DNA from 2 places in the Methylobacterium sp. WL12 genome. Region 1 is predicted to be linked to the other one. Evidence: predicted binding sites of a transcription regulator. Region 1 holds the regulator's gene; the other holds the start of a gene.
What was found. Region 1 encodes LexA, which represses DNA repair genes until DNA is damaged. Its sites were predicted from a motif close to TGTTCNNNNTGTGTTCNG; they were not measured.
Positions count from the first base shown of each region.

Region 2: the regulator LexA is predicted to act here: its motif matches at 6,357-6,374, upstream of FV226_RS15080 (DUF3072 domain-containing protein).

Region 1 is NZ_VRUW01000016.1:66,309-73,521, forward strand. Features, by position in the region: gene gltA (citrate synthase) at 1-712, opposite strand, end outside; gene gltX (glutamate--tRNA ligase) at 921-2,348, opposite strand; gene FV226_RS09190 (ComEC/Rec2 family competence protein) at 2,592-4,925, shown strand; gene lexA (transcriptional repressor LexA) at 4,919-5,668, opposite strand; gene FV226_RS09200 (hydroxyacid dehydrogenase) at 5,832-6,770, opposite strand; gene FV226_RS09205 (response regulator) at 7,139-7,213, shown strand, end outside.
Region 2 is NZ_VRUW01000037.1:20,016-27,228, forward strand. Features, by position in the region: gene FV226_RS15055 (MCP four helix bundle domain-containing protein) at 1-714, opposite strand, end outside; gene FV226_RS15060 (monovalent cation:proton antiporter-2 (CPA2) family protein) at 1,098-3,128, shown strand; gene FV226_RS15065 (MATE family efflux transporter) at 3,133-4,572, shown strand; gene FV226_RS15070 (DUF937 domain-containing protein) at 4,730-5,506, shown strand; gene FV226_RS15075 (Flp family type IVb pilin) at 5,514-5,723, opposite strand; gene FV226_RS15080 (DUF3072 domain-containing protein) at 6,060-6,344, opposite strand; gene FV226_RS15085 (branched-chain amino acid aminotransferase) at 6,774-7,213, opposite strand, start outside.

The DNA of each region.
Region 1 (7,213 bases):
CCGTCGAGGTCGAGGCGTTCTGCTCGTGGTCGGCGTGCAGGATGAAGATCTTGTCCAGGGCCTTCGAAAAGATCGGGTTAACCTGGTAGTCCTCGCACGGGACGGCGTAGCACATCCGCAGGAAATTCGAGGTGTAGTCGAGATCGTTCTTCGGATACACGAACGGCTGGCCGATCGAGTATTTGTAGGCCATCGCCGCTAGCGTCGGCATCTTGGCGATCATGCGCATCGACGCGATCATGCGCTGGCTCTCGTCCGTGATGTCGGTCGAGTCGTGGTAGAAGGCCGAGAGCGCGCCGACGGAGGCGACCATCACCGCCATCGGGTGCGCGTCGCGGCGGAAGCCGGTGAAGAACCGGTTCATCTGGTCGTGCACCATGGTGTGGCGCGTGACGCGGTAGTCGAAGTCGGCCTTCTGACCCGGCGTCGGCAGCTCGCCGAACAGCATCAGGTAGCAGGTCTCGAGGAAGTCGCCCTGCTCGGCGAGCTGCTCGATCGGGTAGCCGCGATAGAGCAGCACGCCCTCGTCGCCGTCGATGTAGGTGATCTTCGATTCGCACGAGGCGGTCGAGGTGAAGCCGGGGTCGAAGGTGAAGGCGCCGGTCTGCGCGTAGAGCTTGCCGATGTCGACGACGTCGGGGCCGATCGTACCGCTCTTGACCGGCAGAGAGACCTCTTTGCCGTCCACGGTGATGGTGCTGGCTGCGCTCATGGAACGTGGACCCTTTCCTGGCAACGAATCGGTGCCGGCCCAAGGCTCGGCTCCGCGCCGCCCTGGACCCGAAGTCACCTGCATTTTGCTGCAGGTGCTCACAGGCCCACCGGTTAGCGGATCGGCCGGGCGCCAGCAACGGCGCGGATGACAACCACGCCCCGACGCCAAGCGAAAACCGGGCCGCGCGTGCGCTGCGGCGAAAGCCTCAGCTTTTCGTGATCCGGTCGGCGAGGCGGGCGAGGCTTTCCTCGCGGCCGAGGACCGCCATCACGTCGAACAGCGGCGGCGAGGTGGTGCGGCCGGTGAGCGCCGCCCGCAGCGGCTGCGCCACCTGCCCGAGCTTCAGCCCCTCGGTCTCGGCGAAGAGCCGCACCGCGGCTTCCGTCGCGGCGGCGCTCCACTCGGGCAGGGCCTCGAGCACCGGCAGGATCGCGGCGAGGCGTGCGCGGGCCTCGTCGGTGAGGAGGGCGGCAGCCTTCTCGTCCGGTACCAGCGGACGCGCGGCGGTGAGGTAGTAGGCGCTGTCGAGCAGCTCGATCAGGGTCTTGGCCCGCTCCTTCAGCCCCGGCATCGCCGCGACGAGCTTTTCGCGCAGGTCAGGCGCGAGGGGGGCGACGAGGCCGCGCTCCGGGCCGACGTTCGGCAGGATGCGCTCGATCGCGTCGACCAGGTCCCCATCCGCTGCGCCGCGGATGTAGAGGCCGTTGAGGTTCTCGAGCTTGGCGAAGTCGAACCGCGCCGGCGAGCGGCCGATCGCCTTGAGGTCGAAGGCCGCCACCATCTCCTCAGTGGAGAACACCTCCTTGTCGCCGTGGCTCCAGCCGAGGCGGACGAGGTAGTTGCGCAGCGCCGCCGACAGGTAGCCGAGGTCGCGGTAGGCGTCGACGCCGAGCGCGCCGTGGCGCTTGGACAGCTTGGCCCCGTCGGCCCCGTGGATCAGCGGGATGTGCGCCATCCGCGGCACCTCCCAGCCCAGCGCTGCAAAGATCTGGCTCTGGCGGGCCGCGTTGGTGAGGTGGTCGTCGCCGCGGATCACCTGGGTCACGCCCATGTCGTGGTCGTCGACGACGACGGCGAGCATATAGGTCGGGTTGCCGTCCGAGCGCAGCAGCACGAGGTCGTCGAGGTCGCGGTTGGCCCAGGTGACGCGGCCCTGCACCGCGTCGTCCACCACCGTCTCGCCCTCGCTCGGGGCGCGCAGCCGGATCACCGGCTTTACCCCCGCCGGCGCGTCGGACGGGTCGCGGTCGCGCCAGCGCCCGTCGTAGCGCAGCGGCTTGCCGGCGGCCCGCGCCTGCTCACGCATCTGCGTCAGCTCGTCCTGCGTCGCGTAGCAGCGATAGGCGTTGCCTGAGGCCAGCAGACTCTCGGCGACCTCGCGGTGGCGCTCGGCGCGGGCGTACTGGAACACCACGTCGCCGTCCCAGTCGAGCCCCAGCCAGCGCATCCCGTCGAGGATGGCGTCGATCGCCCCTTGCGTCGATCGCTCGCGGTCGGTGTCCTCGATTCGCAGCAGCATCCGGCCGCCCATCCGGCGGGCGTAGAGCCAATTGAACAGCGCCGTGCGGGCACCGCCAATATGGAGGTAGCCCGTGGGCGAGGGCGCGAAGCGCGTGACGACGGCTGACGACATCGGACGATGGATCTTTTGGTGAAGGGGCGAGGAGCACCCTGGTCGCGGCGCGGATCGACCGATCCGGTTGCGCGCGTCTAGATCGCTCCGCGGCGAAGGGAAAGGCGGTTCGGCGTCCGCGAAGACGCACGCAAAGCTGAGGACCCGCACCGGAACCCAGTTCCGACCGCTCTAGCACGCCCGTGCGGATGCGTTAACAATCCGCTCCGGCGCAGCGGCCTCGCGCCGGCCGGTGTGCCGATCATGGCGCGGGACATCGTACGATCGACGGGACGGGCCGTCGCTGGACCGGCTCTCGGGCGCTTCATCGCGCCCGCCGTGCTCGGGCCGGCTTTGCGCGGCTGGGTCGTCGGCGGCCTTGTGATCGAGGCCGAGCAGCGCCGGCTGTTCCCCTGGCTCGCGGTCGCCTTCGGCGCCGGCATCCTTGTGTTCTTCACCGCCACCGACGGGATGCCCGCGCTCTGGGCCCCCCTCGCTGCGGCGGCGGCCTGCGCCGCGACCCTGCCGTTCCTCGGTGGTCGGCCGGTGGCTTTGGCGATTGCGCTCGGGCTTGCCGCAGCGCTCCTCGGGTTCTCGGCGAGCGCCCTGCGGGTGTCGCGGGTGGCCGCGCCCGTGCTGACCCGCACGATGATCGCCCCGCTCGAAGGGCTGATCGAGTCGCTGGAGGAGCGGGAGGAGGGCGCCCGCCTCGTGGTCCGGGTCGCGAGCCTCGGCACGATGTCGGCGGCCGAGCGCCCGGTCCGCGTGCGCGTCTCGTTCAAGAAGGCGCCGCCCTTGCGGCCGGGCGACTTCATCGCCGCCACCGCTCGCCTGCTACCGCCCCCGGAGGCGGCGCGGCCGGGCGGCTACGACTTCGCCCGCGACGCCTACTTCCGCGGCATCGGCGCGGTCGGCTCCTTGTTGAGAAAGATCGCGGTGAAGCCGCCGCCGGAGCCGGTGCCGTGGTCGCTCCGCCTTGCGGCTGCGGTGGACGACGCCCGAAACGCGCTCACCCGCCGGATCACCGACGCCAACCGCGGCCAGGCCGGCGCGGTCGCGGCCGCCCTCGTGACCGGCAAGCGCGGGCTGATCGCGCCGGCGACCAACGACACCTTGCGGGCGGCCGGAATTTATCACGTCGTTTCTATCTCTGTACTCCACATGGTGCTGGCCGCCGGCGTCGTGTTCTGGCTCGTGCGGGCCGGGCTCGCGCTGGTGCCGTTCCTCGCGCTGGCCTGGCCGATCAAGAAGATCGCCGCGGCGCTGGCGATGGTCGGCGTCACCGCCTACTGCGTCTTCTCCGGTTGGGACATCGCCGCCGAGCGCTCCCTCGTCATGACCCTGATCATGCTCGGCGCGATCCTGGTCGACCGCCCGGCGTTGAGCATGCGCAACCTCGCCCTCGCCGCGCTCATCGCGCTGGCGCACGAGCCGGAGGGGCTGCTCGGCCCGAGCTTCCAGATGTCGTTTGGGGCGGTGGCCGGCCTCATCGCCTGCGCCCGGCTGATCGACGGGCGCCTGTTCCGCCGCGATGGCGCCGGGCGGATCGGCCGGCTGATCGCCCTGGGGCTGACGACGGTCGTCGGCACGCTCGGCACGACGCTGGTGGCCCAGGTCGCCACCGCACCCTTCGCGACCTACCACTTCCAGACGGTGCAGCCTTTCGGGCTGATCGGTAACGCGCTCACGCTGCCGCTGGTCTCGCTCGCGGTGATGCCGGCGGCGGTGCTCGGCATCGTCGCCTACCCGTTCGCCCTCGATCAGCCGGTCTGGTGGCTGATGGGCCTGGCAGTGCGGGGGATGCTGACGATCTCCGAATGGATCGAAGGGCTCGGGCGCGCCAACGTGGTGGTGCCGGCCTTCGGCACCGGGGCGCTCGGGTGCCTTGCCGCGGCGCTTCTGCTCGCGACGCTGCCGGTCTCGCGCCTGCGCTGGCTCGCCCTGCCGCCGGCGCTGCTGGGGCTCGGCCTCGCGACGGCGCCGGCACGCTTCGAAATCTACGTCGATCGCCAGGGCAGCGGTGCCGCGGTGCGCCGGATCGACGGCAGCCTCGTCGCCCTCGGCAAGCCGTCGAACTTCGTGCTGGAGCAATGGCTGAAGGCCGACGGCGACGGCCGGACCGGCGCGCAGGCGACCGGGGGCGCTACGTGTGACCGGATCGGTTGCGTCCTACGGCTCGCCGATGGCCGCGCGGTGGCGCTCCTGAAGGACCGCCGCGGCTTCGCCCAGGATTGCGCCAACGCCGCGGTGTTGATCACGCCGCTCTCCGCGCCGCCCGGCTGCGCCGCAGCCCTCGTCATCGATCGCGCCTACCTCGCCGCCCACGGCGCGGTGGCGATCCGCCTGCAGCCGGACGGCTTCACGGTGAGTCGGACCCGCGAGCCGGGGCGGACGCTGCCGTGGCGACCGGCCCAAGCCCGCGTGCCGGCCAAGCCAGCCGACCAGCCGGTGCCAGAATCGCCTTTACCCGGCGAGATCAAGCCGAAGTACGTACCTTTCCAGGGCATGGCGCCGCCGAATCCGCGGACCGAACCGGCGCCCGACGACCCGGCCGCGGACGGCCCCGACGCCGAGATGCCGGCGGAGACGCTTCAGTAACGGCGGACGAGGCTGACCAACCGCCCCTGGATCTGGACGCGATCCGGCCCGAGCACGCGGGTTTCGTAGGCGGGGTTGGCCGCTTCCAGTGCGATCGACGAGCCGCGCCGCCGCAGGCGCTTCAGCGTCGCCTCCTCATCGTCGATCAGCGCGACGATGATGTCGCCGGTGTTGGCGGTGTCCTGCTTGCGGATCACCACGAGGTCGCCGTCGAGGATGCCGGCCTCGACCATCGAATCGCCGCGGACCTCCAGTGCGTAGTGCTCGCCGCCGGCGAGGAAGTCCGGCGACATGGTGATCGCGTGGCTCTGGTTCTGGATCGCCGAGATCGGAGTTCCGGCGGCGATCCGGCCCATCACCGGGATCGACACGGAGCGACCGCTGTCATCGACCATCTGCGTCGTCGGCCGAGGCGGCACCGCCTTGGCGCGCCCGCCCTCCACCACGCTCGGGGTGAAGCGGCGTGGCGCGGGCGCCGCCACCGGGGCGGGCGCCGCCACCGGGGCGGGCGCCGCCATGCGGCCGGCGCCTTCGGGCATCCGCAGGACCTCGATCGCCCGGGCGCGGTTGGGAAGCCGGCGCAGGAAGCCGCGCTCCTCGAGGGCGGTGATCAGCCGATGGATGCCCGATTTCGACTTGAGGTCGAGGGCGTCCTTCATCTCGTCGAACGAGGGCGGGACGCCGTCCTCGCGCATCCGCTCATCAATGAATCGTAGGAGATCCAGCTGTTTACGGGTCAGCATCGGCGAGCTCGCGAGAAAGAGCGGCCGCACGAAGGTGAAGCCGCAGAAACAAAACACGAACACGTTAAACGTTCGTCAAGTGTTCCGCAAGGGTTCTTGTCGCGACGCGCTGCGCGGACAGACGAATTCGTTACGCGACGGTGCCAGCGCGGCACGGCGAGGTTCAGCCCTCCAGGCTTCGCCGCACGGCGCGGGCCGTGACGGCGGAGACGCGCACGTTCGATTCCTGCGTCACGCCCGCGATGTGCGGCGTCAGGATCAGGTTCGGCACGTCGGCGAACAGTGCCCCGCCCATAGCATCCAGCGGCTCCTCCGCGAACACGTCCAGCGCCGCCCCGCCGAGATGGCCCGACCGGAGCGCGTCAACGACTGCGCGCTCGTCCACCACGCCCCCGCGGGCGGCGTTGATCAGGATCGCGCCCGGTGGCATTCGGGTGATCGCGTCGGAGCCGATCATCCCCCGCGTCGCCTCGGTGAGCGGCACGTGCAGGGAGAGCACGTCGCTCGAAGCGATCAGCGCGTCGAGTTCGGCACGCGCCACCGAGCCGTGGGCCGGGCGCCACGCGGTGTCCTCGGGCGTCAGGTACGGGTCGAAGGCCGAGACCGCCATGTCGAGCGCCGCGGCGCGCCGGGCGGTCTCGCGGGCGATGGCACCGAAGCCGACGAGGCCGAGGCGCTTGCTGGCGATCTCGCGCCCCATCAACGCGTTGCGCGGCCACGCCCCCGCCGCCACCTGCGCGCTGGCACCGTAGGCGCCGCGCAGCAGCAGCAGAGCCGTGCCGATCACGTACTCGGCCACCGCGCCGTCGTTGGCGCCGATCGCGGGATGGACCGCGATACCGCGGGCTGCGCAGGCCGGCAGGTCGATGTTGTCGAGGCCGACGCCGAGGCGGCCCACCACCTTGAGGTCGGGAGCCGCTGCCAGCAGGTCGCCGCGCACCTGCGTGCGGTTGCGGACGATCAGCCCCGCCGCCTCTTGGAGCGCCGCGCGCAGGGCGTCGGGCCGGTCGACGAGGGTCGGATCGTAGAGCGTCTCGAACCCGGCGAGCTCCGCCCGGATCGCGGCCTCGTCCATGAACTCGCTGATGACGACCTTGAGCATCGCGTGCCGATCCTGTTTCGCACCGCGGCCTAGCCTCCCCCGCGTGCGTCTCCGCCGGGCGCCGTGCCCGCCTGCGGGGCCGTCATCTCGCGTCAGGGCGCATCGGTAAAGGCCGCGCCGGCTCATCGCGAGGGAACGGGCGTGCCGACGCAGCGCCGTTTGGGCTCGGACGGCATTCGTGTCCCGCACATCAGTATTCGGGCGTCGCCGCCCCGGGTGGCGCTGGACCGGCGCGTGATTAACCGCTTCGCAAGGCAAACCGGCTTAGGTTTGGACCCATGAGGTGCGGCCGGCGGCGGCGCCTTTCGACAATGCGTGACCGACGCCGACCCGAGCCGGCGATTCGGAGACACCGGAGCAGTTTCACCATGGCCCTCGACCTCAGCATGCCGATCCTGGTCGTCGACGACTACCAGACGATGGTCCGCATCATCCGCAACCTC
Region 2 (7,213 bases), on a different contig from region 1:
CGGGATCGCCACGCCGAGGTCGCCCTCGGCCAGGGCCTGCATCGGCCGCACGACGCGGTCGATCCCGCGCCCGACGCCGACGGTCAGCAGCACCGCCATCGCGACCGCGAGGACCAGAGCCGCCCCGAGGGCGGCCACGATCCAGAACCGGGTGCGCTCGACGGAGACCACGGCGGCGGCCTCCGCCCGCGCCGCGCCCTCGGCGTTGAGCGCGATGATCTTCTCCAGCGTGATCGAGGCCTTGCGGCGGGTCTCGATCCCCTTCGACTGGTACACCGCCAGCGCCTCGGCCTTCTCGCCGGCGCGCGAGTGGGCGAGGATCGGGGCCTCGGTCGCCGTGAAGGCGCGCCAGTCACTCACGAAGGCCTCGTACAGCGCCCGCTCCTCGGGGGAGGTGATGTTGCGCGCGTAGGTCGCGATCGCCGCGTCGATCGTCTGGTTGCGCTGGGCGATGTCGGCATCGATCGCGGCCAGCGCCTTCGGCTCGGTCGTCAGCATGTGGCGCAGCAGGCTGGTGGTGTAGCGGCCGGTCAGGGCATCGACGACGCCGGCATCCCGCACGCTCGGCAACCAGTTCGTCTGCACGTCCACCAGCAGCCCGTTGACGCTCGAGACGCCGACGAGGCCGAGCATGCCGAGCCCGAGCAGGAACGCGGTCAACGTCGCGAAGGCGGCGACGAGCTTGGCACGGATCGAGAGGATTTTCAGCGACACGACGGACTCCGGGAATATTGTCTTCAGCGGATCATGCTCCCCCGAACATTGCCCTCCTCAGGTCTAGGGGCGCAGCGTTAATGAATACAAAAGTTCAACCGCAAACTGCAGCTGCGCCGCATGGACGGGGTTTCGCGCAGCGCCCGCCCCTAAGGCCGCGCCGTCGCCCCCCCTCAAGGCCGCGCCGTGGGCCGGCCGGGTGACGAACGGCACGCGCAAAGCCCTCGCGCCTCCGCGCCGGCCGCGGTAAGGGCAGGACGTCTAGTCCAAGACTTCCGGTCCAAGACCTCTCGTCCAAGACCTCCCGTCCAAGACCTCCCGTCCAAGACCTCCCGTCCAAGACCTCCCGTCCAAGACCTCCCGTCCTCGCGATCAGGCACTTCATGGCGAGCCCGGCCGAACATGCGAGCTTCCTGCCGCCGGTGCTGACGTTCCTGTCGGCGGCGGTGATCGGCGTGCCGATCTTCCGGCTGCTGGGGCAGAGCGCGGTGCTCGGCTACCTCGTGGCCGGCGTTCTGATCGGCCCGTCCGGCCTGTCGCTGATCGCCGAGCCGGAGACGGCGGCGAGCGTCGCCGAGATTGGCGTGGTGCTGCTGCTGTTCATCGTCGGGCTGGAGCTGCACCTGTCGCAGCTCGTCTCGATGCGCCGCGACATCTTCGGGCTCGGCACGGCGCAGCTCGTCGTCTGCGCGATCGTGCTCGGAGGCCTCGGCGTACTGTTCGGCGCGGCGCCCAGCGCCAGCGGGATCATCGGCATCACGCTCGCGCTCTCGGCCACCGCGGTGGCGCTGCAGCTGCTGGAGGAGCGCGGCGACCTCAGCACCGCCTACGGCAGCCGCGCCTTCGCGGTGCTGCTGTTCCAGGACATCGCGGTCGTCGGCATCCTGGCGGTGATGCCGCTGCTGGCGTCCGCCGGCGGCGGCAGCGGCGCGCCCTGGCTCGGGGACGCCGCACTCTCCACGGGCAAGGCGCTGGCGGCGATCGTCGCCGTGGTGCTCGTCGGCCGCTACGGCCTGAACCGGTTCTTCCGCCTGCTCGCCGCGAGCGGCGCCCGCGAGGTGATGACGGCGGCCGCACTCCTGGTGGTGCTCGGCACCGCGCTGCTGATGCAGGAGGTCGGCCTGTCGATGGCGATGGGCGCGTTCCTGGCCGGCATCCTGCTCTCGGAATCGAACTTCCGCCACCAGCTCGAGGCCGACATCGAGCCGTTCCGCGGCATGCTGCTCGGCCTGTTCTTCATGAGCGTCGGCATGTCGATCGACGGGGAGCTGGTGCGCGCGGTCTGGCCGCTCCTGTTCGGGGCGACGCTGGCCGCGATCCTGGTCAAGGTCGCCCTCGTGGCCGGGCTGTTCCGCCTGTTCGGCTCGACCTGGCTCGACGCGGTGCGCGGCGCCGCGATCCTGGCGCCGGCCGGCGAGTTCGCCTTCGTGCTGCTGCCGCTCGCGGGCTCCCTGGGGCTCACCGACGCCACCGCGACGCGCTTCGCGGTGGCGCTGGCCGCGCTCACGATGCTGATCGGCCCGGTGGCGGCCAAGGGCCTCGACAAGGCCCTCGACGTCGTCCGCGCCCGCCGCGGCGGCGAGGCGCTGCCGGCGACGGACGTGGTCGAGAGCGCGGAGGCGCGCGTGCTGGTGATCGGCTTCGGCCGGTTCGGGCAGATCCTGACGCAGGTTCTGCTCGCCGAGGGCGTCGGCGTGACCGTGATCGACAAGGACGTGGAGCAGATCCGTTCGGCCTCGCGCTTCGGCTTCCGGATCTACTACGGCGACGGCACGCGCCTCGACGTGCTGCGCGCCGCCGGCATCGGCCGGGTCGACTTCGTCTGCCTGTGCCTCGACGACGCGGAGGCGAGCCTGAAGATCGTCGACATCGTCCACGAGGAGTTCGAGTCGGTGCGCACCTACGTCCGCGCCTACGACCGGATGCACGCCGTGGAGCTGATGAACCGCGACGTGGACTACGTCGTCCGCGAGACCGCCGAATCCGCCCTCGCCTTCGGCCGCGCCACCCTGGAGGGCCTCGGGCTGTCCTCCGCCGACGCCGCGGCGCGAGTCGAGGACGTCCGCAAGCGCGACGTCGCCCGCCTCGTGCTGCAGCAGGCCGGCGCGTTGCCCGAGGGCGGCGGCTGGATGCGCGGCATCGGCGTGGCCGAGATGAAGCCCGAGCCGCTCACCGCCCCGCAGCGCCCCGCCCGCGCGCTCAGCGCCGAGACCCGCGACATCATCGGCAACGACCGCCGCGAAGCCGCCGGCCGCATGCTCGACCGCCCGCCGACGGAGACCGCCGAGGCCCGGGCCGAGCGCGAGGCCGAAGCCGAGGCGCAGGCCGAGGCCGACGCCCGCGCGGAGGCGGAGGCTCAGGCCGAACGCGCGCTCCGGACCCCGGCGATGGAGGTTCAGAACGGTGAGCGGTGAGACCCTGGTCCCTCCCCCCTCCACGGGGGAAGCGGGCCCGCCGGCACCCGAATCCGGGCGCTTCGTCACCGGCTCGATCTTGCGCCACGTGGTGGTGATGAGCGCGACCGGCTCGATCGGGCTGATGGCGGTGTTCGTCGTCGACCTGTTATCGCTGCTCTACGTGTCGAAGCTCGGCGACACCAACCTCACCGCCGCGGTGGGCTTCGCCGCGATCGTCCAGTTCTTCGCCATCGCGATCAACATCGGGCTGATGATCGCCGCCGGCGCGCTGGTCAGCCGCGCGATCGGCGCTGGCGACGGCGCGGGCGCGCGGCGGATCGCGACCTCGGCGACGCTGCTCGGGATCGCGGCTTCCGCCCTCCTCGTCGCGCTCCTGCTGCCGCTCTCGGACCCACTGCTGCGGGCGATCGGGGCGGAGGGCGAGACGCTGCGGGTGGCCGAGCGCTTCCTCTGGATCGCCCTGCCCTCCAACGTGCTGATGGGCCCCGGCATGATGTTCTCGGGCCTGCTGCGGGCGGTGGGCGCGGCGCGCCAGGCGATGTTCGTGACGCTGGGCGGCGCACTGGTGACGGTGGGCCTCGATCCGCTGCTGATCTTCGGGGCCGGGCTCGGGGTCGACGGGGCGGCGATCACCACCTGCGTGGCGCGCGCCACCTTCGCACTCGTCGGCTGGCACGGGGTGCGGCAGCACCGGATGCTCGCCGCCCCGCGCCTCGCCGAGACGCTCGCCGACGCGCCGCTGGTGTTCAGGATCGCCTTGCCGGCGGTGCTCACCAACCTCGCGCCCTCGGTGGCCAGCGCCTTCCTCGCCCACGTGCTCGCCCGTTACGGCGCGGTGGCGGTGGCGGCCAACGTGGTGATCGACCGCCTGACGCCCGTGGCCTTCGGCGGCCTGTTCGCGCTGTCGGGCTCGATCGGGCCGATCCTCGGACAGAACTGGGGCGCCGGCCGCTTCGACCGGATGCGCGGCGTGCTTCGCGACGGGGCGCTGGTCACGTTCCTCTACAGCGCGATCGTCTGGGCGGCCCTGGTGCTCGCCCGCGGCCCCCTGATGCGGCTGTTCGAACTCGACGGGGTGGCCGCCGACCTGTTCGGGTTCTTCTGCTTCGTCAGCGGCGGGGTGTGGTTCTTCAACGGGCTGCTGTTCCTCGCCAACGCCTCGTTCAACAACCTCGGCTTCCCGTTCCGCTCGACCCTGCTCAACTGGGGCCGGGCGACCCTGGGCACGATGCCGCCGGCGCTCGCGGGCGCCGCGTTGTACGGCCCGCGCGGGGTCCTCGCCGGCGTCGGAATCGGCTCCCTCGCCTTCGGCGTGGCCGGCATCCTCATGGCCGTCCGCACCGTGACGCTGCTCGAGCGCGACGCCGTCGCGCCCGTGCGCGCGCCCGATCCCGAGGCGGCGATGGCCGCGGCGCCCGCGCAGGGCGGCGCGCTGGTCTAGTTTTCACGCGATCCGCGGTGGATGCGCGGCCCGATCGTCCCGCCCCGCGACCGGACCCCGCGCCGGCAACTGGTCAGCGGCGTCGATAAGGGTCTAGACTTCGTCCGCGCGGCCCGAAGTGGGATGTCGCGTGACGAACAGACCAAGGCCGTGCGCGATGTTCAACCCGCTCGACATGCTTCAGGCCCAAAACGGCGCCGGGATGCAGAATGTCGCGCAGCAGTTCGGCCTCACCCCCGAGCAGACGCGCAGGGCCATGGAGGCCCTGATGCCGGCCTTCGCGCTGGGGCTGCAGCGCAGCGCCATGCCCGACCCGACCGGCCTGTCGCAGATGTTCGGGATGGGCGGTGCACGGCCCGCCGCGAGCCCGGCCGAAAGCATGCTCGGGCAGATGTTCGGCTCGCCCGCCCTGACCCAGGCGATCCTGCAGCAGGCCTCGTCGGCGAGCGGCGTCGGCTCGCAGGTGCTGCGCCAGATGCTGCCGATGATGGCCGGCGCGGTGGTGGCGAGCATCGTCCACATGCTGCTGAACCAGCAGGCTCCGGAGGCCAAGGCGGCGCCCGCCCCGGCGCCCTCGCCCTTCGCGGTCGCACCGGGCTGGGCCGAGATGATGAAGGCCTTCGTGCCCGCCCAGGAGGCGACCAAACCGCAGCCGGCCAGACCTCAGCCGGCAAAGCCGCAGGCTGCCCGGGCCGCGCCGAAGCCGGAGGCCGACGCGACGCCCGGCATGTTCGAGCAGATGCTGAAGACCGGCGCCGAGGTCCAGGAGCAGAACGTGCGGGCGATGCAGGGGCTGTTCGAGGCGTTCTGGACCGAGGCCGATCCGGCCAGGGCGGGCGCAACGAAAGCCGGCGCCGACCCCAAGGCCCCGCACGCGCCCGAATCCCCGGACGCCTCGCACAGGCCGCGCAAGGGGCGGCCAGGCGCGCGTTGAGGCTGTCTCAGTTCTGGCTGACGGCGTTGCCGATGGTCGCGTAGACTTGGCCGACCTTGGACGCGTAGAGGCGTAGGCTGCCGATCATGGCGAGGAAGACGAATCCGGCGATCAGGGCGTACTCGATGCTCGTCGCACCGCGCACGTCGGCGGCGAAGCGGCGTATCGGAGAGGCGGCCTCGGCCCTCTCCGGCATTTCGACGACCGGCCCCGACATCGATGATCGCTTTCCTTCGCCGAACCGGCCTGAAACGATCCTAACCCACGCCACCTTGCCGATGTTTTAAACCCATCGCCGGCAACCGGCCTGAGCGAGATAAGATTTTAGGAATAAACGGCGATTTCCGCCGAGCGCGGAGCGTCCCCGAACGCCCTGCGGGTTCCGCTCTCTCACCAGCCCGTCATGTTCCTCCAGGTCGGCTCCCCCCATCACCGGACGCGTCGCGCGAAGCACCACGAGGCTCCCTCTCCCGTGCGGGAGAGGGTTGGGGTGAGGGGATGCTCTTGGATATCCGCCAAGCGCCGCACCGCGTCGTCAGGCGTCCCTGCCCGCTCAGCCGTGGCCGGCTTCCTTGCGCAGGGCGTCGATGCGCTTGGAGGCCTCGGCCTTGTCGAGGTCGGGATCGAACGCCTCGGGCTCCTTGGTCTCCTCGGACAGGGTCTTGAGGTAGGAGGCCTGCGCGCCGGTCATCGGCTCGCCGCCGGTGGTCCACTGATCGGGATCCTTGATCTGGTTCGACACGTCTTTCGGGTCGGTCTTGGGGTTCTCGTTCGAGGCGGACCGGGTGTCAGCCTTGGGGCTGGACTTCGCATTGGACTTGGCGGCGGCCTTGGTCATCGGGCACTCATGCGTTCTTGGAATGTTCCGTTAGAACGCAGCCCGGACCGCCACGGTTCCTCGCTGGCGGGAACCGCCTGGGGATAGGATGTCCGGCCCGCAGCTTTCCGCGCGAAGGCGTGTCGAGCGGGCGCATTTGATCGGCCGGGACCCATGCCGCGCATCATCGCGGTCGCCTCACGAAGCAACCCGAACGCCGTGCGAGCTGTCGTGTTCACACGTCTTCCACAAATGGCCCCGGACGGATCGGTGAGGCGCTGGCGCGGGTCCCCTCTCCCGAATGGGAGAGGGGACCCGCGCCTCACCGGCACGAGGGATGAAGCGCGGGTGGGACGAGACGAAAACGGCGGCCCCATCGGACCGCCGTGCCTTCCCACTCAAGCCGCTCGCGCGTTTCTTCCCCTCGGGCCGCTCGAGCTTCTTCCCCGCTCAAGCTGCTCGAGCTTGAGGCTGCACCTCGGCGAGGTAATCGTCCATCAGCGTCTGGGTGATGGCGCCGGGCACGAAGCGGTAGGGACCGATCTCGGACACCGGCGTGACCTCCGCGGCCGAGCCGGTGATGAAGCACTCCGAAAAATCGGCCATCTCCTCGGGACGGATGCGGCGCTCGGTCACCGCGATGCCGCGGCGGCGGGCCAGATCCATCACCGTCTGACGGGTGATGCCGTTGAGGAAGCGGTCGGCGGTGGGGGTGTGGATCGCCCCGTCGCGGATGAAGAACACGTTGGCGCCGGTGCACTCGGCGACATTGTCCTCGAAGTCGAGCATCAGCGCGTCGGCGTAGCCCTTGTTCTCGGCCCGGTGCTTGGAGATCGTGCAGATCATGTACAGGCCCGCCGCCTTCGAGGCGCAGGGGGCGGTGCGGGGAT